DNA from 2 places in the Paenarthrobacter sp. 4246 genome. Region 2 is predicted to be linked to the other one. Evidence: predicted binding sites of a transcription regulator. Region 2 holds the regulator's gene; the other holds the start of a gene.
The links. The regulator LexA, encoded in region 2, represses DNA repair genes until DNA is damaged. The targets are predictions, from matches to a motif close to TCGAACANNTGTTCGA.
Positions count from the first base shown of each region.

Region 1: the regulator LexA is predicted to act here: its motif matches at 2,302-2,317, upstream of ABIE35_RS13750 (shikimate dehydrogenase).

Region 1 covers NZ_JBEPOP010000006.1:314,572-318,364, reverse strand. The annotation lists gene ABIE35_RS13755 (bifunctional sugar phosphate isomerase/epimerase/4-hydroxyphenylpyruvate dioxygenase family protein) at 1-1,299, opposite strand, end outside; gene ABIE35_RS13750 (shikimate dehydrogenase) at 1,299-2,204, opposite strand; gene ABIE35_RS13745 (IclR family transcriptional regulator) at 2,423-3,193, opposite strand; gene ABIE35_RS13740 (MFS transporter) at 3,400-3,793, shown strand, end outside.
Region 2 covers NZ_JBEPOP010000014.1:74,646-92,836, forward strand. The annotation lists gene ABIE35_RS20700 (ATP-dependent DNA helicase) at 1-1,734, shown strand, start outside; gene lexA (transcriptional repressor LexA) at 1,731-2,474, opposite strand; gene ABIE35_RS20710 (LysM peptidoglycan-binding domain-containing protein) at 2,820-3,179, shown strand; gene ABIE35_RS20715 (histidinol-phosphate transaminase) at 3,257-4,375, shown strand; gene hisB (imidazoleglycerol-phosphate dehydratase HisB) at 4,422-5,048, shown strand; gene hisH (imidazole glycerol phosphate synthase subunit HisH) at 5,045-5,797, shown strand; gene ABIE35_RS20730 (CG2302 family histidine operon protein) at 5,798-5,956, shown strand; gene priA (bifunctional 1-(5-phosphoribosyl)-5-((5-phosphoribosylamino)methylideneamino)imidazole-4-carboxamide isomerase/phosphoribosylanthranilate isomerase PriA) at 6,004-6,747, shown strand; gene ABIE35_RS20740 (SseB family protein) at 6,747-7,667, shown strand; gene ABIE35_RS20745 (MFS transporter) at 7,717-9,021, shown strand; gene ABIE35_RS20750 (DUF1844 domain-containing protein) at 9,103-9,504, opposite strand; gene infC (translation initiation factor IF-3) at 9,898-10,938, shown strand; gene rpmI (50S ribosomal protein L35) at 11,060-11,254, shown strand; gene rplT (50S ribosomal protein L20, sunset domain variant) at 11,374-12,048, shown strand; gene ABIE35_RS20770 (TrmH family RNA methyltransferase) at 12,075-12,986, shown strand; gene ABIE35_RS20775 (MFS transporter) at 13,135-14,343, opposite strand; gene ABIE35_RS20780 ((deoxy)nucleoside triphosphate pyrophosphohydrolase) at 14,478-14,912, shown strand; gene ABIE35_RS20785 (Rv2578c family radical SAM protein) at 14,923-16,011, opposite strand; gene pcp (pyroglutamyl-peptidase I) at 16,104-16,745, shown strand; gene ABIE35_RS20795 (SIMPL domain-containing protein) at 16,742-17,371, opposite strand; gene ABIE35_RS20800 (hypothetical protein) at 17,368-17,817, opposite strand; gene ABIE35_RS20805 (LppM family (lipo)protein) at 17,919-18,191, shown strand, end outside.

The sequences.
Region 1 (3,793 bases), on a different contig from region 2:
CTCCTGGCCTTCGCCGAACTCGTGCGTCCACGCCGCGGTCCCGTCCGGGCTGCCTTGGCAAAGGAAGATCTCGGTGGAGTCCGGTGCGGAGATGCCTTGGAAGACTTCCTCGTCAGCCTGGACCTTGCGCGCCACCACGGGCGCCTTGAGTTGCTGGGCGCGAGCGGAGGCAATCACTGGAGAGTCGACGTCGAACCCCAGAGCGGCAATGGCCGGTTCAGCGTCTTGTGCCGCCTGTTCGTTGATGATCACGCGGGCCTGTCCCATGGTCCATAGCTGGACGTCCTTGGTGCGGTGCCGGCCTTGGAACCCGAAGCCAAGCTGGCCCAGGAGCTTCTCCAGCTGAGCGGTGTCGTCAGCCTTGACCTCGGCGAAGTTGAAGCCTGCGGGCTCGTTCACCTTGGGCAGCGTGGCCAGTTCCATGGGATAACGACGGCGGGACGCACCGCCGTTGCCGGCCGCGGCTTCGGTTGGGCTGCTTGCCAGCCACTGGGCGCTCTGCTCCTCCAGCCAGATCAAGGAACGCATGGCGTCGACGGCGGTGCGCTCGGTGTCGGACTGCCGGAAGACGTCATTGAAGACTTCCAAAGAGACCGGACCCGTGTAGCCGGCCCGGACCACGTGGCCCATGAACTTGGCGAGCTCGAACTGGCCTTCACCGGGGAACACGCGGTAGTGGCGGCTCCAGGAGAGGACGTCCATGGTGAGCTTGGGGGCATCGGCAACCTGGACGAAGAAGATCTTCTCCGCGTTGATGTCCTCGATGGGCGCCGTGTCCCAGTCACGGGAGAGGATGTGGAAGGAGTCCAGGCAGGTGCCCAGGTTGGGGTGGTCCACCATTTCAACCAGGCGGTAGGCGTGCTCGTAGTCGTTGACGTACTTGCCCCAGGCCAGGGCTTCGTAAGCAACCCTGACGCCGTGGGCCCCCGCAAGGTCGGCGAGTTCAGCCAGTTGCCCTGCCCTAAGGGCATCGTCGTCGATGGTTGCCGTGGCGACATTGGAGCACACCAGGATGGTGTCCATGCCAAGGCGTTCCATCAGGTTGAACTTGGCCTCGGCGCGCTTGAGGTTGGCCTTCAGCAAGTCCGGAGTGACGCCGTCGAAATCGCGGAACGGCTGGTACAAATCCAAGCCCAACCCCAGGTCCGCCGCCATTTTCCGGACTTCTTCCGGGCTGTGCGGCGAGGTCACAAGGTCCTGCTCGAAGATCTCGATGCCGTCAAAGCCCGCAATGGCGCAGGCCTGCATCTTCTCCTTCAGGGTGCCGGAGAGGCAGACCGTGGCGATTCCGGTGCGCATCAGTGGGCAGCCTTCGCAAGCTCGGGGGCTGCGGCATCTTCAACGGCGATCAGCTCCAGGAAGTGTGCCCGCATCCGTTCACGGTTGGCTTCGCGTCCAGTGATGAGCTGGAAGGCGTCGGCCGCCTGGCCGACCGCCATCCGACCGCCGTCGAGGACTTCGCAGCCCTTGGCGCGCGCTTCCCGAACCAGCTGCGTCTCGATGGGGCGGTACACGATATCCGCCACCCAGTGGCGCGGTTCCAGTAGTTCGATGTCCAGGGGAAGGCCGGGGTGGGCCGCCATGCCGATGGGGGTGCAGTGCACCAACCCGTCGGCCTGGGGCATGATCTGGCTCAACTCCTCGGTGCTTCGCGGCGTGACGGTGGCTTCGGGGAAGAGCCCGCCGAGCTCTGCGGCACGTTCGGCAGCGCGGTTAGGGTCCATGTCCACGAGGTCCAGCGTGCTCACACCGGCCGTGAGGAGCGCGTAGGCCACGGCCGAGCCGGCGCCGCCTGCGCCCAACTGGACCACGCGGTCCAGCGTCGCCCCAGGGAGTCCGTCGGCGAGCGCCGAGCCGAAGCCGGAGAAGTCGGTGTTGTGGCCGATCAGCCGACCATTTTGAATCAGGACTGTATTGACAGCACCCAGGCGACGGGCGTCGTCGGAAATTTCATGAAGATGCTCCAGCACCAGCTGCTTGCAGGGGTGCGTGATGTTGAGGCCGTTGTAGCCCATGCGCTGGGCTGCGGTCAGGAGATCCCCGACGGCGGTGGCCGGCAACACGAGTTCCAGCAGGTCGATGGGGCGGTACAGCAAGCGAAGGCCCTGCACGTCGGCTTCGCGTTCGTGCATGGGCGGCGTGAGCGAGGGCATGACGCCTTCACCTATGAGGCCCACCAGAACGGACTCGGCTCGGTTGCTCATCCTAAAGCTCCTTTGACTTCAGCACCGCGGTCTTTCGGCGCCTTCTCGGGGCGCCGCCGGACCGGGTGTTCTTTAGATTACTACAAGTGTTCATATTCCGCACGCTTGTTCTTATCGCGAACATTTGCCTTGTTTGGCAATGGTGCCTGGGTGCGTTGCGAGGCCTGCTCTGCGCGGTATTTCGAGCATTTGGGGCGCAGAGCAGGCCTCACAACGAACTAGCGCTGGGGCAGGCGGGCCGCGAGTTCAGCCGCAGCCTCCTGCAGGGTGGGTACGTGCGCGATGAGCTCTTCCATGGTGAGGCGGAAGACCGGCACGGCGACGGCCACCGAGGCGAAGGCGTGGCCCTGCGAGTTGAGGACGGGAACAGCGACGGCGCGCATGCCGATCTCATTCTCTTCGTCCATCACCGCATAGCCCTGCCGGCGGACCTGCTCGATCTCCGCGCGGAAGGCGTCGCGGTCGGTAATGGAGCGCTCCGTGAGGGGATCCAGGGGAAGTTCCTCCAGGAGGTGCTTCCGCTCGATCTCTTCCTCGAAAGCCACAATTGCCTTGCCGACTGATGTCGTGTGCAGCGCCCCGAGATGGCCGGGGTCGCTGGTGACGCGAAAGGTCTTGGGGCCATCCACCTTGTTCACCGTCAGATGGTGGTTGCCATCGCGAACGGAGAGGATAGTGGCCTCATGCGTGCGCTCGGTAACGCGCTGCAAGACAGGCAGCGCAGTGGCGGCGAAGCCATGATGGTTCGATACGCGCTGGCCGAGCTGGAAGACGCGCAAGCCCAGGTGGTACCGGCGCCCATCGGGCTCGTAATCCACAAAGCCATCGCGTGTCAGCGAGCCCAGCAGGCGGTACGTGGTGCTGAATGGCAGCCCGGCACTCCTCGCAAGATCCGCCGCACTGGCGCCTCGTGGCTCGTCGCCCAGTAGCACCAACAAGCTCAGTGCCTTGCCGACCATGTCGGTCTTTGTGTCCTCTTTCACACTCATAGCTCGATGCTCTCACATAGTGAGAGCTATTTCTAGATGGTGGCGACATCTCTTGACAAGTGACCCCACTCACAGCCACTATTGCTGTATTGCACAAGTAGCTCTCACCATGTGGTTACTTGTATGGGATTTGACCGGCCGCACCTCGCTTGGGTCTCCCCACAGAAGCCAGATCCGCGACATCGTCGTCACAGAAGGAACCACCCATGAGCCAAACAATGCCGTCAGCGACGCCAGGCACTGAAACCGCCGCCGGAACCCCTAAGAAAGCCGCGCTTGCCAGCTTCCTGGGCAGCGCCGTCGAGTACTACGACTTCTTCATCTTCGGCTCGGCCGCGGCCCTGATCTTCCCCCACGTGTTCTTCCCGTCCGCCGATGCCAACGCGGCCATCATGTCCTTCGCGACCTTCGGCTTCGCCTATGTTGCCCGCCCCGTGGGCGCCGTGATCCTCGGCCACTTCGGTGACAGGATCGGCCGGCAGAAGGTGCTCATGTTCACCTTGGTCCTGATGGGTGCAGCTACCTTTGTGATCGGCTGCCTCCCCGACTTCAAGACCATCGGCTGGTGGGCTCCCGTCCTGCTTGTTCTGGCCCGTCTTT
Region 2 (18,191 bases):
CCAGCCCTTGAACGCCCCGTCAACGTGGCGCTCGTCAAGGGCAGGGCGAACTACGTCTGCCGGCAAAAACTCGAAGGCGGGTTCCCCAGTGAGGAACCGTCCGAGGGACAGCTGTTTTCCCTGGGCGAGGACACCAGTGTCCCGCACTTTGCTGCGTCCATGGGGGGACCGCAATCACAGCTGGGCAAGGAAGTGGTCCGGCTTCGCGAATGGGCCGAAAAGACCACTACCGGCGACCGTGACGAACTCATGCCCGGCGTCACGGACCGCGCTTGGCGGCAAGTGTCCGTGACGTCCATGGAGTGCCTCGGCGCGCAGAAATGTCCCCTCGCCGAGGAGTGCTTCAGTGAGTTGGCCCGGTCCCGCGCAGGCGAGGCCGACGTCGTGGTCACCAACCACGCCATGCTGGCCGTCAGTGCCTTCGAAGGGCTGGCTGTGCTGCCCGAATACGACGTCGTGGTAGTCGATGAGGCCCACGAACTGCAGGACCGGGTGACGGGCGCGGTGTCAGGCCAGTTGTCCGTGGCCATGGTTCATGCGGCGGCGTCGAGCGCACGCAAGCACACCGCCATCACCGTGGATGCCCTCAATGCGGCGGCCGATCGCTTGGATATGGCCATAGCGGGCGTGCCCAACGGTCTTTTGCCCAACGGGCTCAATGACGAACAGCTCGACTGTTTGGACCAACTGAGGGAAGCCACACGCGCAGCATTGTCGGATTCGAAGACGGAATCTTCCAACGCGGTCGACGGCGGCAGGCAACTTGCTCGCTCACGGCTCATGCTCATTCTTGAGCTTTGCGAGCGGATGCTCGCGGCCAAGGAGAACCGGGAAGTGGTGTGGTTTTCCCGCAACAGCACGTTCGATCCCCAGCAGGGATACTCTCAACCAGACGAGACCGCTCCGGCCTTGATCAACATTGCACCCCTGAGTGTGGCGGGACGCTTGCGTGAAGGTCTCTTTGCCGATCACACGGTGGTGTTAACTTCCGCTACTCTGGCCATCGGCTCGGCTTTCGAACCGGCTGCAGGCGGCCTTGGACTGATTGGCGATGGAGCACCAAGCTGGACCGGGATTGATGTCGGCTCGCCCTTCGATTACCCCAAGCAGGGTGTGCTCTACGTGGCCAAGCACTTGCCCAAGCCCGGCCGCGGAACTTCGCCTGAGGCCCTGGATGAGTTGGAAGACCTCATCCGCGCCTCCGGTGGGGGAGCGCTGTGTCTTTTCTCGTCGCGGCGGGCGGCTGAGGAGGCCGCCGATGCCATGAGACTCCGTCTCGACGTCAGTATTCTCTGTCAGGGTGAATCCACCATGGCAGCACTGGTGAAGCAGTTCGCTGACGAGCCCGATACCTGCCTCTTCGGCACGATGTCGCTGTGGCAGGGTGTGGATGTGCCCGGTGGTTCGTGCCGCCTTGTGGTTATAGACCGAATCCCGTTCCCGCGTCCGGATGACCCGTTGATGACGGCCCGATCGCGTGCCGTGGCACAGTCGGGTGGGAACGGATTCATGGCCGTGTCAGCAACGCACGCTGCCATCCGTCTGGCCCAAGGGGCTGGCCGGCTCATCCGTTCCACGGGAGACAAAGGGGTTGTGGCGGTCCTTGACTCCAGGCTCTCAACAGAGCGGTACGGGGGCTTCCTCAGGGCAGCCCTGCCGCCGTTCTGGGCGACGACGGATAGAACCGTGGTGCGGGGCGTGCTGGAGCGCCTGGGGCCAGCCAAAGCCTCCTAGAGGGAACGCAGGACCGACACGACCTTGCCCATGATGGTGGCCTGGTCGCCAAGGATGGGTTCGTACTGGGTGTTCTGCGGAAGAAGCCACGTGTGCCCATCGCGCTGGCGGAAAGTTTTGACCGTTGCTTCGTCGTCCAGCAGGGCGGCAACGATGTCTCCGTTGATGGCATCGTTCTGCCTGCGGACAACTACCCAGTCGCCGTCGCAGATCGCGGCATCGATCATCGAGTCGCCGGCTACCTTCAGCATGAAGAGTTCGCCGTGCCCTACGAGTTGCCGGGGCAGGGCAAGCACGTCCTCCACTGTCTGGTCAGCAAGGATGGGCCCACCGGCAGCGATACGACCGACCAGCGGAACCATGGCAGTATCGCTGGCGCTGGCAAGCTCGGTCACGGCAAAGCCACCCGTGCTGCGGAGAGCAGTGGGTGCTTCCACTCCCGGAATGGGTCCGCCATCGAGGGTCAAAGGCATGAGGACTTCCATGGCCCGGGGGCGTTTGGGATCGCGGCGGAGATACCCAAGCTTCTCCAGCTGGGAGAGCTGGTGCGTAACGCTCGACAGGCTTGCCAAGCCCACGGTGTCACCAATTTCACGCATGCTGGGCGGATAACCGTTGTCATTGACGGACCGCTGGATGGTTTCCAGGATCTTCTTCTGACGGACAGTCAGGCTCTTGGGAGTTTTTTGAGGCTGCTGGCTCCGCAGGGGTGCCCCGCCGCCGGTGGCTTTCGCTGCCATGTTCGCCAATGCCTTTCCATTCCGCCCGAAGTGTGCCCGGGGTCGTCGGGTCTGCAAAAAATGTCAGACCCTCCTGTTCCACTGAAACAGTGCTGTTTCTTCACTCAAACGTAGGGCAGCCACAGGCGTTTATCAAACATTTGTTCTAGCGAGTCTCGACACCGTTCGTTGATAAGTGCTAAAAATGTCATAGCAAGGTTCGAATATGTGTTCTATAAACCTGATGCTGACGCCGGATGTTCGAACGGAGTGTTCGAACTGACGGAGTTGGGCAGGGGAACGCACAGAATTGGCAGCCATGTACCGGGATCCGGCGCACGGCAATAGCTCAGAAGGGCTCAGCTCATGTCCGCAATCACTACGTTCGCTGATTTCCGCACCACCCAGGCGCCTGCGCGTCTGCGCCTGACCCGACGGGGACGGATGGTCTTCTTCGGCATCCCGGCAATGCTGCTGGTGGCTGCGCTGCTGAGTCTGGCTGGCTTCATCACGTCACCGGCCAAGGCCTCTGACTCGCAGGCGCAACTCCAGCCGCCTGTCGCCGTCACCGTTACAGTCCAGCCGGGACAGTCGCTGTGGGGTATCGCCGGCGCCGCTGCTCCCGAGCGGGATCCCCGCGATGTCATTTCGGAGATCATCCAGCTCAACGACCTCCGTGGCGGCCGGATCCAGCCCGGTCAGCAGCTGTTCGTACCCGCAAACTAGCGGGTTCCGTTCCGCATGAGGCGGCCCTCCGGCGTCACAGTTAGTCGGCAGTCCCGGCAGCCCCTTAAACTGTGGTGGTGAGTGACCAGCTTGAGCGACTTGACCGACTACCCCTCCGGACCAACCTGCGTGGACTGAGCCCTTATGGCGCTCCGCAGCTTGATGTCCCCATTTTGCTCAATGTCAACGAAAACACCCATGGCGTCCCGGCTGATGTGCAGGCGGCCATCACGGAGGCTGTTGCTGCTGCGGCCACAGGGCTCAACCGCTACCCGGACCGGGAGTTCACGGAACTTCGCCAGTCGCTGGCCGAGTATCTTGGCCACAATCTTTCCCCGGACAACATCTGGGCAGCCAATGGATCCAATGAGGTTCTGCAGCAGATCCTCCAAGCATTTGGCGGACCTGGCCGGAAGGCACTGGGATTCCCGCCCACGTACTCAATGTACCCATTGCTTGCCAGCGGCACGGATACCGAATACGTCCGCGGAGTCAGGGCTGACGACTACGGCCTGGATGCTGCCTCCGCTGCTGCGCAGGTCCGGGAGACCGGTGCCAACATCGTGTTCCTGTGTTCGCCAAACAATCCCACGGGAACAGGTCTGGGGTTGGATGTCGTTGAGGCCGTATATGAGGCAGGCGAAGCCAGTCAGGCAATAGTGATCGTGGACGAGGCATATCACGAGTTCGCGCACGACAATACCCCGAGCGCCCTGACCTTGTTGCCGGGACGCGAGCGTCTGATCGTGTCCCGCACCATGAGCAAGGCATTTGCCCTTGCCGGTGCCCGGCTTGGCTACATGGCTGCAGCTCCCGAGGTCACGGATGCCATTCGGCTGGTCCGCCTTCCTTACCACCTGTCGGCTGTTACCCAGGCAACCGCCCTGGCTGCGCTCAACCACAGGGAAGCCCTGATGGCGGACGTCGAGGACATCAAGGTCCAGCGCGACCGTATTGTGACCGAGCTCCTGCGCATGGGCCTGAAGCCTGCCGAGTCGGACTCCAACTATGTCTTCTTCGGCGGACTCAAGGATCCTCATGCGATCTGGCAGGGCCTGCTTGACGCCGGCGTGCTGATCCGCGATGTCGGGATTCCCGGCCACCTCAGGGTCACTGCTGGCACCGAACCGGAAACCACGGCCTTCCTCGAGGCGCTGGAAGCGCTGTTGGACGGCCAGGCGTCACAGCCCGCCTAAACTTGTCCATAGACCCAACCCACTCTTCGTGTATAAGGACGTCCCAATGAGCGAAACCGGCGCCACGCCGTCCGCTGCCCGCACCGCGCGCATGGAGCGCACCACCAGCGAATCCTCCGTCCTGGTGGAGATCAACCTGGACGGATCAGGTGTCTCGGACATCAGCACCTCGGTTCCGTTCTACGACCACATGCTGACGGCGCTGTGCAAGCACTCGTTGATCGACATGACCGTGAAGGCCACCGGCGATACCCACATCGACGCCCACCACACTGTCGAAGATGTTGCCATCACCTTTGGCGAGGTGCTGCGCACCGCTTTGGGCAACAAGGCAGGCATCCGCCGCTTCGGCGAAGCCACTGTTCCTCTGGATGAGGCCCTTGCCCACGCTGTGGTGGATGTTTCCGGCCGCCCCTACCTGGTTCACGGCGGAGAGCCGGCCGGCCAGGAGTACCACTTGATTGGTGGTCACTTCACCGGTTCATTGACCCGCCACGTTTTTGAGGCCATCACCCTGCACGCCGGGATTTGCCTGCACATGAACGTTCTCGCCGGCCGTGATCCCCACCACATCGTGGAAGCCCAATTCAAAGCCTTTGCCCGCGCACTCCGTGCTGCAGTTGAATCTGATCCCAGGGTCGAGGGCATCCCCTCCACCAAGGGGGCATTGTGAGCGGTCAGGTCCTGAAGGACGGGGCAGTGGCCGACACCATCGCTTCGGTCAAGCCCGAGTCCCCGGAAGGCAAGCCCACCGTCACGGTGCTCGACTATGGTTCGGGTAACGTACGTTCGGCTGTCAGGGCGCTGGAGCGTGCCGGCGCCCATGTAGTGCTGAGCTCCAAGCCTGAAGACGTGCTCAACGCCGACGGCCTGGTGGTCCCCGGCGTCGGTGCTTTCGAGACCGTCATGAAGGAACTTAAGGCCGTGGATGCCATCCGGATGATCGGACGCCGGGTTGCCGGCGGCCGGCCTGTGCTGGCCATCTGTGTTGGTTTGCAGGTTCTGTTTGAAGCCGGTGTGGAACACGGCACCGAATCCGAGGGCATGGCCGAGTGGCCCGGCAAGGTGGAGCTCCTGCCTGCTCCCGTCGTCCCGCACATGGGATGGAACACTGTGGATGTGCCGGAAGGCTCCAAGCTTTTTGCCGGCGTCGAGCAGGAGCGTTTCTATTTTGTGCACTCGTACGGTGTGCAGGAATGGAACTTCGATGTTGTGCAGCCTCGCATGGCCCCGCCGCAGGTGACGTGGTCCGAGCACGGCGCACGGTTCATTGCCGCCGTGGAAAATGGGCCACTGTGCGCTACCCAGTTCCACCCGGAAAAGTCGGGGGACGCCGGGGCGCGCCTGCTGCGGAACTGGGTGGACGGCCTGAGAAAGACCGCCACTTCAGGAGCGGAAACCTCCGGAAGCGGTGCCGCCTAGATGTGGTCTGTTGTCCTCATGGGCCTTGCCGGCGTACTGGTGGGCGGCGGTATTTCCTTCCATCAGCAGAAGAAGCCCCGCTGGGTTTCCATCTCTTTCTACATGCTGGCAGGGTTGTCCCTGCTGGCTGCCTACCTCCTGACGCTGCCCGGTAACTGAACCGGTCACCAAGAACCCGCGTCAAACCTCGAACTCCAAGGACCCACATGACCACCTCTGCCCAGCCCGTTCTGGAACTCCTGCCCGCCGTCGACATCGTTGACGGCCAGGCGGTCCGCCTCCTCCAAGGAGAGGCCGGCTCGGAGACCAGCTACGGAACGCCTCTGGAAGCAGCCCTGAACTGGCAGAATGCCGGCGCTGAATGGGTTCATATGGTGGACCTCGACGCCGCATTCGGTCGCGGCAACAACGCGGACCTCATCAGCGAGGTAGTGAAGCAACTGAACGTCAAGATAGAGCTGTCCGGTGGCCTGCGCGATGACGAATCGTTGGAGCGTGCCTTGGAACTGGGTGTCGCGCGGGTGAATCTTGGCACGGCAGCGCTGGAGAACCCCGAGTGGACCCGCAGGGCCATTGACCGCTTCGGTGACAAGATCGCCGTCGGACTTGACGTCCGGGGTACCACCCTTGCCGGGCGGGGCTGGACCAAGGAGGGCGGCGACCTTTGGGAAGTCCTGGCCCGCCTTGAGGATGCCGGCTGCGCGCGCTACGTCGTCACGGACGTTACCAAGGACGGAACCTTGCAGGGGCCCAACGTGGAATTGCTGCGGCAGATGGTGGAGAAGACCGGAAAGCCTGTTGTCGCCTCGGGAGGCATCTCCAGCCTTGAGGACCTCCGAGTCCTGCGTGAACTCGTACCGCTGGGCGTCGAGGGTGCGATTGTGGGCAAGGCACTCTATGCCGGTGCCTTCACGCTGCCCGAAGCCCTGGACGTTGCCGGTCGTCGCTGATGCCCCACGACGCCGGACACCCGCAAGGTCGCCAAGGCCACCCTGGTGCAGGCAGCCGGCACTTGCCGGGCCACATTGCCGCCGCCCTGGCCGGGGCCGGGGGAGCGACTGACTCTGCCGGGCAACCGTGGGCAGGCAGGAGCCTTAGTGGGGACGACGCCAGGATCCATAACTTTGAGGACGACGACGGAACGGCCGACGCCGGCTACGTCACCGCGATTGCCGCGTTGATCAACGGCACCGGAACCGAGGCCGATGTTGTGGCCTCGCTGGCTACTGCACGGGTGTTTGTTCCCGTTGTTGCGCAGTTGGCAGAGGAAGCCGTCGGCGTTGACGGGCTGCATGCTGACAAGCAGGCGGATATGGCATTGGTCACACTCAAAGCGCCCGATGGTCGCAAAGCCATGCCTGTCTTTACCTCGGCGGCTGCACTGGAAGCTTGGCATGGGGAAGCCCGTCCCGTGGCGGTTTACGCGGCCCGCGCTGCTCTTTCCGCAGTCTCCGAGGGTGCGCAGTTGCTGGTGTTGGATCCAGGGTCGGACTTCACGTTCGTGGTCCGACGCCCGGCCATGTGGGCCCTCGCCCAACAGCGGGACTGGACGCCGTCATACCTTGATGATCAACTGGAGTCTGCTCTCGCTTCAACCGTGTCAGGTTTCCGGACCGTGCGCCGGCTGGAGACGCAGCCCGGCGCAGGCGTTGCGTCGCTGACGGCCGACGGGCGGACGGTGTCCGGCGGTGGTTCGGGTCCGGAGTTGCGGGTGGTGCTCTTCCTGGAAGATGGACTCGACGCTGTGGCGGTTCAAACGCTGGTGGCGCAACTCAATGAGGCGTGGGCTCGGATGGATTCCTTCGCTGAGGGCGTTGACTCCATTGAAGTGAAATTGCAGCGTGCGGCGCAGGAGCCTGGGCTGCACTAACGGCAGCCGGTTCCCCGGTCTGCCCCGGGGGAACAAGAGGATTTAGCCAGTGAATTTCGCTCTCTACAAGGAGATGCTGTCCATCCGCCCTGTCCGGCGCTTGCTGGTGGTGGGCATGATCGCCCGTATTCCGCATTCCGCGGCCGGCGTTCTCCTCACCCTGCACATCGTCCTGACTTTGGGCCAAGGCTACGCAGCCGCAGGGGCAGCAGCGGCCGTGATGACCATTGGCATCGCCTTGGGCGCGCCGTGGCGGGGCCGCAGGGTGGATATGGTGGGCCTGCGGAAGGCCCTGATCCCGTCGGTGGTCTCCGAGACCGTGATCTGGTCGATCGTCCCGCATGTATCTTATGAGTGGCTTCTGCCGTTGGTCTTTGTTGGCGGGCTCTTCACCCTGCCGATCTTCAGTGTTGTACGTCAGTCGCTGGGCGTCATGGTGGAGGGGGAGCAGCGCAGGTCTGCGTTCGCCCTCGATTCCATCGCAACGGAACTCGTCTTCATGATTGGTCCGGCCGTTGGAGCCATTGTTGCCACTAGCGGTCACTCGGCGATAGGCCTGACTGCGGTGGGTATCTCGGTCTCCGTGGCTGGCCTTTTCCTCATGTGGTTCAACCCGCCAACGCGAAGCGAAGCGGCCTGCACGCCGGAGGAGTCCGCGGACCGGGCCGCAGCGGATCTTGCTGCCGCTGAAGCGGCCATGGTGGCCTCGGCGCCGGCCCATGTCCAGGAAGCAGCATCGGAAATGGCGCCCTCAACCTCGCGCAGTGCCGCCCTCCGAAGCCGTGTCGCCAGGAATTTCACGTGGTTCACCGCATCCGTGGCTGCTCTCTTCACGGTGGCGGCCGGTTCAGGCATGGTGCTCAGCGGCTCGGATGTGAGCATCGTCGGGTTGCTGGAACGTGGTGGGCACGAGAATGAAATTGGCATCGTGTTCTTCTTCTGGTGCGCCTCATCCGTGATCGGCGGACTGATCTACGGCTCCATGAAGCGCTCCATTTCGCCCATGCTGCTGCTGCTGGGCATGGCCGCCCTGACCATCCCCATGGGATTTGCCCAGGACACCTGGACCCTGGCTTTCCTGTCACTCCTGCCGGGCTTGTTGTGCGCACCCGTCCTGTCTGCGTCGTCGGAGAAGGTCGCCGACCTCGTGGACGAGGAACGCCGCGGCGAAGCAATGGGCTGGTACGGCTCTGCTCTGACGGCCGGCGTTGCGCTGGGCGCCCCTTTGGCCGGCGTTTTCATCGATGCCGTGGGTCCTTCAGCGGGATTCGCGGCCATCGGTTCGGCAGGCGTCGTGCTCTGTATTGCAGGCTTGGTCCTGACTTCCTTGCGTCGACGCGCCGCCTGCGTCTGACACGCAAGTGGAGGAAAGCACGACGGCGGGTCGACCACATGTGGTCGACCCGCCGTCGTTGAAACCTGCGGCAGTTGCCGGCTAGTTCACCGGACCGGTGAACTTTTCGCCGGGGCCCTTGCCTGGAGCGTCGGGAATCAGCGATGCCTCGCGGAAGGCCAGTTGCAGAGAGCGAAGCCCATCGCGCAACGGGCCGGCGTGCTGGGAGCCGATTTCCGGGGCGGCTGCGGAAACAAGGCCAGCGAGGGCTGTGATCAGCTTGCGGGCTTCGTCGAGATCCTTGAGGTCCTCGGCGTTGGGGTCATCCGCAAGGCCTACCTTCACGGCGGCTGCGCTCATCAGGTGAACGGCGCCAGTGGTGATGACTTCTACGGCCGGGACTTCAGCGATGTCGCGGATCTGCTGGGAAACCCCGGCATCAGCGGCAGGCGAAGCCGCGTTTTCGCTGTAGGAGTTGCGGGAATTGCTGTCTTCAGTGCTCATACTGGTAAGCTTGTCACAGACCGACTGGAAGTCGTTATTCACGGCCAACATCAGCAGTAATGCTCCCGCCACGTGCAATGTGCGCTTGGCGGGTTGTTTCTGTAGAATTGTCTTTCAGTTTGCAAGCGGAGTTCTCTCCCACCCGCGTCAGCCGTTTCCCCTCGGGGACAGGATCCCTTTCGGGACAAGAGGTTGCCGGGTACCTGGTCGGACACGTGGGTGGCACAGCCACCCATAGTGCGTACTTCCCGCAAGGGGAGTGCAGCCGATCTTCGAGGCCTTCGATTGCACCAGCAATTGGGGGCCTTCTCTATTTGCCGGTGATATCACCACAACCACAGGAGCTTTAACATTAGCGAGCCAAGAATCAATGAGCGTATCCGCGTCCCCGAGGTGCGGTTGGTCGGCCCTGCCGGCGAACAGGTAGGAATTGTCCGCATCGAGGACGCCCTGCGTCTTGCTGCCGAATCCGATCTCGATCTCGTTGAAGTTGCCCCGCAGGCTAAGCCTCCTGTTTGCAAGTTGATGGACTTCGGCAAGTACAAGTACGAGGCTGCAGTCAAGGCCCGCGAAGCCCGCAAGAACCAGACCAACACGGTTCTGAAGGAAATTCGCTTCCGCCTCAAGATCGACAAGCACGACTACGAAACCAAGCGCGGCCACGCACTTCGCTTCCTCGGGGCCGGTGACAAGGTCAAGGCCATGATCCAGTTCCGCGGTCGTGAGCAGCAGCGTCCGGAGATGGGCATCCGCCTGCTCCAGAAGTTTGCTGAAGATGTTGCCGAGGTTGGCATCGTTGAGTCCAGCCCGCGCATTGATGGCCGCAACATGGTCATGGTGATCGGTCCGCTGAAGAACAAGGCTGAAGCGAAGGCAGAAGCCCGCCGTGCCGCCCAGCGTGCAGAAGCCAAGGCCCAGAACGAGGCCAAGGCGTCGGGACACGTGGACACCACTGGTGACCAGGCTCCGCTGACGCAGACCTTGGGTGACCTTCTTCCGGCCGGCCTGCTTGCTGGCCAAGCCGAGACCACGCAGGAAACTGTGGAGGCTCCCGAGGTTGAAGCGCCCGTTGCCGAAGAGGCTCCGGTTGTTGAAGAAGCCCCGGCAGTTGAAGAGGCAGTGGCAGTCGAGCAAGCTCCTGTTGCAGAGGAAGCTCCGGCGCCTGTTGTCGAAGAAGCTCCCGTAGTCAAGGAAGCCCCGGCTCCCAAGGCTGAACCGGCCAAGACAGCACCTGCAAAGGCTGCACCGGTTGAAAAGGCTCCGGCAGCGAAGGCTGCACCGGCCGAAACGCCGAAGCCTGTGGTTCCGGCCGCTCCGAAGCCCGCGGTTCCTGCGGCTCCGAAGCCCATGGCCAAGCCGGCAGCTCCCAAGCCGGCAGCTCGGCCCGCGGCCCCCAAAGCCGCGCCGAAGCCTGCTTCACGCAAGACCAACTAACTAGTTCAACGCCGCAGAGGCTCCGCCTCTACCGGCAAGCAACCAGCATGCAGGCCCTCGCAGGCCGGCTGCGCGAAAGAATCGCGGATTCGTCCGTGGATACGTAAGGAGATCGGTTCCCATGCCGAAGATGAAGACCCACAGCGGTGCTAAGAAGCGCTTCAAGCTGACCGGTACCGGCAAGCTGAAGCGTCAGCAGGCCAACCGCCGTCACTACCTGGAGCACAAGTCCTCCAGGCTGACCCGTCGCCTCGCCGGCGACAAGCTCGTCTTCAAGGGCGATGCCAAGGTCATCAAGAAGATGCTCGGCGTCTAAGTTCCAAGTTCTTTGGTTGCTGCCATCCGGCAGTGGCCGACTACACCAAAAGCCTTCTCAGGCCGGCCGGGTTTCCGGCAGTAGCAGCTTGGGATAAAGATTTCTGAAGGAGTACGCACGTGGCACGTGTGAAGCGGGCGGTAAACGCCCACAAGAAGCGCCGGGTTGTCCTCGAACGCGCCAAGGGTTACCGCGGTCAGCGTTCGCGCCTGTACCGCAAGGCCAAAGAGCAGCTGCTGCACTCGTTTGTGTACAGCTACGGTGACCGCCGTAAGAAGAAGGGTGACTTCCGTCGCCTCTGGATCCAGCGCATCAACGCTGCATCCCGCGCCAACGGTCTTACCTACAACCGTCTCATCCAGGGCCTGAAGGCCGCTGAGGTTGAGGTTGACCGCCGCATGCTGGCCGAGCTGGCTGTCTCTGACGCCAACGCTTTCGCCGCTCTGGTGAACGTTGCCAAGGCTGCACTTCCGGCTGACACGTCCGCTCCGGCTGCCAAGGCCGTAGCTGCTCCGAAGGCTGCAAAGGTTGCTCCGGCTGCCGCTACGGCAACGGCTGTCAAGGCTGTCGTTTCCGAGAAGCCGGCCATCGATGGCGCAGTTGCCGCTGATGGCGACGAGGCTCCGGAAGGCTACGCCATCAAGGGCAACGCCGAGTCCAAGAAGTACCACGTTCCGGGTTCCACCTGGTACAACACCACCGCTGCTGAGTACTGGTTCTCCACCGTTGAGGCTGCAAAGGCTGCCGGCTTTGAGCCTGCAGGTGGCGAAGCTCGCCAGCAGATCAAGAACTAGTCGCAACAGCCACTAAAGTTCTTTATATGAACGAAACCGGGCGCCCGCAAGACTTTTCGATGACCAACCCCCGAGCTGATCGGGTAAGGGATGTCGCCAAGCTTGCCGGGCGCCCGGCGCGTTTAAAACGCGGACGCTTCCTGGTGGAGGGTCCGCAGGCGGTACGCGAGGCGTTGAGCCTGCACCGTGAGCGCACAGCGGCGGGAGGCTCCGCCGTCGTGCATGAAGTTTTTGCCAGCGAAGCGTGCCTGGACCGTCTTCCGGAACTTGCAGACCTCGCGGAGGGAACGCCGCTCCGGCTGGCCAGCGACGAAGTCCTGGCAGCCATGGCGGATACGGTGAACCCGCAAGGGATTGTGGCCGTGTGCAGTTTTGTGGACGTCACCTTGGAATCAGTGCTCGACGCCGGTCCGCGCCTGATCGCGGTCATGTGCCAGGTACGGGACCCCGGCAACGCCGGCACGGTCCTTCGCGCAGCGGATGCCGCCGGCGCCGATGCCGTGGTCCTGACAGGCTCCAGCGTGGACATCTATAATCCCAAAGCTGTCCGATCCACCGTAGGTTCCCTGTTCCACCTCCCAGTGGTGCTTGGAGCCGATGTTGAGGATCTGGTGGAGCGCTGCAGGGAGCGCGGGATCGGTGTCCTGGCCGCGGACGGTTACGGGACCGTCAACCTGGACAAGCTTCAGGACGAAAATGCTGCCCGGAGGCTCGGGAATGGTGCTGTAGCCTCTGAGTACGCTCTTGAGGCGCCTACTGCCTGGCTGTTCGGTAACGAGGCGCAGGGTTTGTCAGACGCCGAGCTGTCGCTCGCTGACCACCGCGTGGCTGTGCCGGTCTATGGGGCAGCTGAGAGTCTGAATCTGGGCACAGCAGCTACCGTGTGCCTCTACGCCAGTGCACGCTCCCAGCAGGGCGCCATAGTGGGGAACGTGTAAACAGCGCGTCGCTGGTTTCGGCAGTTTGCGCGAGATGTACCGATGACCACTCTTCCTGGCGCAGGACGCGGTACCAAAGCGATGGTGGCGGTTATCGCCGCCCGGCACAAGGCCTGGGAAAGTTCCAGCACCCGCACGGCATCGAAGGTCAGCTGGCAAGCGGCCGTTTGCGCTCCAGCAGGCCGCTGAGCAGGGCCACGCCCAGGCCCAGAACGGCCAGTACCGCGCCCACAAGGGCAGGCGCTACGTAGCCCCAGCCCCACGCGATCACGGTGCCGCCCAGGAAGGCTCCGAGGGCATTGGCGATATTCAGGGCCGAGTGGTTCAGCGAGGACGCCAGGGATGCAGCTCCCGGGGCCGCGTCCAGAAGGCGGGTCTGCAATGCAGGGGTCAGCATCGAACCGACGCCGCCCACAACGAACGCCATGATGAAGGCCGCCCAGGCCCAGTGCGCCGCAATGGCGTAGACCACCAAGGCTACGGCGATGCCTGGCATGACCCAGTAGATGGTGCCCATGACGGACTTGTCGGCGATGCGTCCGCCCACGATGTTGCCCACCACCATGCCGAGGCCGTAGAGGGCCACGACAGCTGGTATGAGGCTCTCGGGGATTCCTGCCACGGATGTCATGGTGTGGGCGATGTAAGTGTAGACGGCAAAGAACCCGCCGAAGCCGATGATGCCGATGAGCAGGGCCAACCACACCTGCAGGCGCTTGAGGGCGCCAAGTTCACGACGGATGCTGGCATCGGGGTGTGCTGCTTCGAAGGGCACGAACTTCCACACCATGGCAACGGTCACTAGTCCGATGGCACCAACAATGATGAAGAGTAGCCGCCAGCCAAAGGTTTGTCCCACCCAGGTGGCCAAGGGCACGCCGATAACGTTGGAAACTGTGAGCCCGGCCATCACCATGGAGATCGCCCATCCGCGCTTGGTTGGAGCAACGAGCCCGGCGGCGATGACGGCGGCCACGCCGAAGAAGGCTCCGTGCGGAAGGCCCGAGGCGAAGCGGGAGAGCAGCATGAAGCCGTAGTCCGGTGCGATGAAGGATGTCAGGTTCGCCAGTGAAAGGAACAGCATGAGTCCCAAGGCGAGATGCTTCTTGGGGAGCTTGGCCCCGAATGCGGCGAAGATCGGTGCGCCGATGACCACGCCAAGGGCGTAGGCCGAGATTAGGTTTCCTGCCTCGGGCGTGCTGATACCGAGTCCCTCCTCCACTTCCTTCAGGAGGCCCATCATGGCGAACTCGGTGGTACCTATGGCGAACCCGCCCATGGCCAACGCCAGGATGGCCAGGCCAAGGTGGCGCCTTGTTGCTTTAGCGGCGGTGGGCGGGGACGTGGTGGTAGTCATAAGCCTATTTCTTGAGGGTGCCTTGTGGGCTGGGGGAATGCGGAGAAAATCCGATAACAAGTTTAGTCCCGTGGCTTGTCGTTGACGCAGGAATGTGACGATGCCCATCAAGCGGCCGCCCCTAGACTGGGGGAGTGACTGCACTGATAAGCGTTGTTGGCGCTGCGATCGTCGACTCCCTTGAAGCACCCACCCGCCTTCTTGCTGCGCGCCGCTCGGCACCGCCGCAGTTTGCCGGTATGTGGGAATTCCCAGGGGGCAAGGTGGAGGCCGGCGAGACTGCCGAGGCCGCACTGCACCGGGAACTTGCCGAAGAGCTTGGCATTGCGGTTCAGCTGGGACACGAGTTGGAGTCAGGTCAACCGGAAGGGTGGGTCCTCAACGAACGGGCCGCCATGCGGGTCTGGTTTGTGGAAATGACAGCTGGCGAGCCCGCTCCGCTGGAAGACCACGACGAACTGCGGTGGGTGTCACTGATGGGCGGTAAAGAAGCTCTGAGCCTTCCCTGGATCCCGGCGGACTTCCCCATTGTCCGGGCTCTGCTTGACCGCGTAGTTGCACCTGCCTAGCAGGGTCACGTCAGAAGAGCGGCTGCTGTTCAGGAAGTGTGCCGGCGCCCACCTCGGGTGCGGAGGCCCCCTGTGCCGGACGGGCGTTGCGGTGGCTGAATCCTGAGGTTCGGGTGTAGCCGTACTTCGCTTTGAAATGGGTGATCCGGCCGGTCAGCCAGGTGCTGTATTCCTTGGAAACGTATGAGCCTTGGCCGTAGAGGCGGCGGTACTTGCCGACGAGTTCGGGGTGCTGGGCCGCCAGCCACTGCATGTACCACTCCCGCGTTCCCGGCTTAAGGTAGAGGGCTCCTGCGGTGACGCCCGTGGCGCCGGCTTTGGCCAGTTCGCTGAACAATGAATCGAGGGCTTCGTCGGAGTCGGTCAGCCACGGCAGGATGGGCATTGCCATGACGCCGCAACCCAGTCCGGCGTCCCGGAGCCGGGAGATCAGTTTGAGCCGGGCCCTGGGGGAGGGGGTGCCGGGTTCCACGAGCTCGGCGAGATCTTCATTGGTCATTGCGAGCGAGATCCCGAGGTCCACGGGCACCATGGTGGCAGCGTGCTTGAGCAGGGGGATGTCCCGTGCCAACAGGGTGCCCTTGGTCAGGATGGAGAAGGGTGTGCCTGAGTCTGCCAGTGCACGGATGATTCCGGGCATCAGGGCGTAGCGGCCTTCGGCGCGTTGGTAGGGGTCGGTGTTGGTCCCCAAGGCCACTTGGTGCCTTTCCCATGAGGGTTTGGTGAGTTCCCTCCGGAGGACTTCGGCGGCATTGATCTTCACCACCACCTGGGAATCGAAGTCACGCCCGGCGTCGAACTCCAAATAGGTATGACTCTTGCGGGCAAAGCAGTAGACGCACGCGTGGCTACATCCGCGGTAAGGGTTCACTGTCCATTCGAACGGCATGGCAGAACCCGAAGGCACCTTGTTGAGCACTGACTTTGCGGTGACCTCATGAAAGGTGACTCCGGAGAATTCGGGTGTTGAGATGGAACGCACCAGCCCGGCCAGCGGCAGTAACGCATCCATGGCCGGGGCAGGGCCTGGAGCTGCAGAGCCGCCGTCGTCGGACGCCGGTCCACGGTTAGGTGACAGTGCTTGTGCGTCCCATCTCATGAACTCCATTCGAAGGTATGTTCGAATGAATGTCAAGGACGCCCACAGCGAATTGTGGAAAGCCGAGGGCCAAGCGTTGCTAAGGTTGGCCCATGATTCTGCTGACTGGCTTCGAACCGTTCGGCCAGGACGAAGTCAATCCTTCCTGGCATGCCGTGCGCCGCGCACAGGACATTCTCCGGGCTGAGGGCTTGGAGGTCGAAGCCCGGGAACTGCCGTGCGTCTTTGGTGAGTCGGCCACGGCACTCAGCGAAGCCATGGCCACCATCAACCCTGATCTTGTGATCTGTGTGGGGATGGCCGCTGGCCGCGCACGGATATCCCTTGAACGCGTGGCCATCAACTGCGATGACGCACGGATCCCCGACAATAAAGGCCAGAAGCCTGTGGACGAGGAAGTGGTCCCAGGTGGGCCGGCGGCGTACTTCTCCACCCTGCCCATCAAGGCCGCGCTGCGGGACCTCCAGATTGCTGGAATCAAGGGCGAGGTCTCGCAGTCGGCAGGAACCTACGTCTGCAACCACCTCTTCTACGCGTTGATGCATCTGCTGGCATCGACCCCAACCATTCGCGGCGGTTTCGTACACATCCCTTGTCTCCCGGAACAGGTGTCCCCGGAAAGCGGTACCCCGTCCATGCCGCTGGAATCCATGGCGGAGGGTCTGGCCGTCGTGGTACGGACGACGCTACAGACGAGGGTGGACGCTGCCTTGAGTGCCGGCGCCATCCACTAGAGAAGTTCCCATTCCACGGCGACGCTGGCCGTGACGGAGGATTCTCCGGCTTCAACGGGCAGTGATTCAGTGGAGTACGATGCCCGGACCATCCCGCCCAAGGGGATGGGGGTGCCATGGACGGGCTCCTGGGCAATGGATTTCACCTGCCCCAGCCGGGCAGAAGCCAGCGATGCGTACTGTTGGGCACGTGCCAATGCGTCCAGCCAAGCCGCTTTCTGCGCCTGTGCGGTCACCGAGGTTGCATCGGCGAAGCCTTGTTCGATGCCATTGATCCTGATGTCGTCACCACCGGCCGCTACGGCGGCGGCGATGGCTGCCGGCGCATCCGCGTGTGAACGAATTCCCACCTGCAGGGTGGTGGACGCTACATACGCCGTGACCTTCTGGCCTTGTCCTTCCACCCACACCAGATCGGCCCGCAGGTTCAGGCCGCTGGTCCGCAGGTCGACGTCCGTGACGCCGGCTTCCCGCAAACTGGCCGTGACAGCGCCGGCCGCCCTCCCGGCGTCGTCGTAGGCCTTGGCGGCAGTGTCCCGGCGCGTTTCCACGCCCAGCGTCAACGTGACCAGGTCCGGAACTGCTGTGGCGCTCGCAGTCCCCGTTACAGTGATGGTGCGTTTCATGAGGCCTCGATTCCGTTGCCGGCAGGTCCGTCCTGCCGATGGTGGTCAGTGTCAATGTATCCGCCCGCCGCGAGGCCGGCCTGGCGCTCGAAGAAGTTGCTCGAGCCCGGATTCCCGCTGCGCAGCATGGACCACGCCGCGGCGACGCCGTAGAGGGCAAGGAACGGAAGTCCCAGGCAGTAGGCGTACTGGGTGCTGTGCTGCTCCTCATGTCCCAAGAGCACGGAGTTCGTTCCGGCAACGCCATGGGGCGCCCGGTACAGGATCACGTTCCCCAGCGTGAACGCTCCGGCGTGGGGAAGTTTCCAGCCATACCCGGCTGCTATCAGGAGGCCGCGTGGCCCGCGGGTCAAGGTGCTCCGGGACGCAGCGGCTACCGCGAGTCCCAGTGGTGTAGACAGGTTTACGACGTTGGCGATCTGCCGCAGGCGTTGCGCGGGAGTCATGAAGCCATGCTAGACCTGCCGCGTATGGCACGGCATGAGCGGCAGGGATACGCTGTTCGAGCACTCATCGGTGCAGGGGAATGAATGGGGGAAGAAACGCGATGAACATTAAACGCGCCGTGGGCGTGGTGGGTGTCCTGCTTGCCGTCATGGTGGCTTTGACCGGCTGCGTCAAGCTGAACATGTCCGTCAAGGTGAACAACGAGAAAAGCGTGGACTACGAGGTTGTTTACGCGATCCAGAAGTCGGTACTGGGCGATAAGTCCTTTGAAGAATTCATGGAGTCAAACGGCAGTGGCAGTGGCAGCCAGGAGATGGACATCCCGGAAGGTGCCACCGTGGTGGACTACGAGGACGAAAAGTACAAGGGCAAG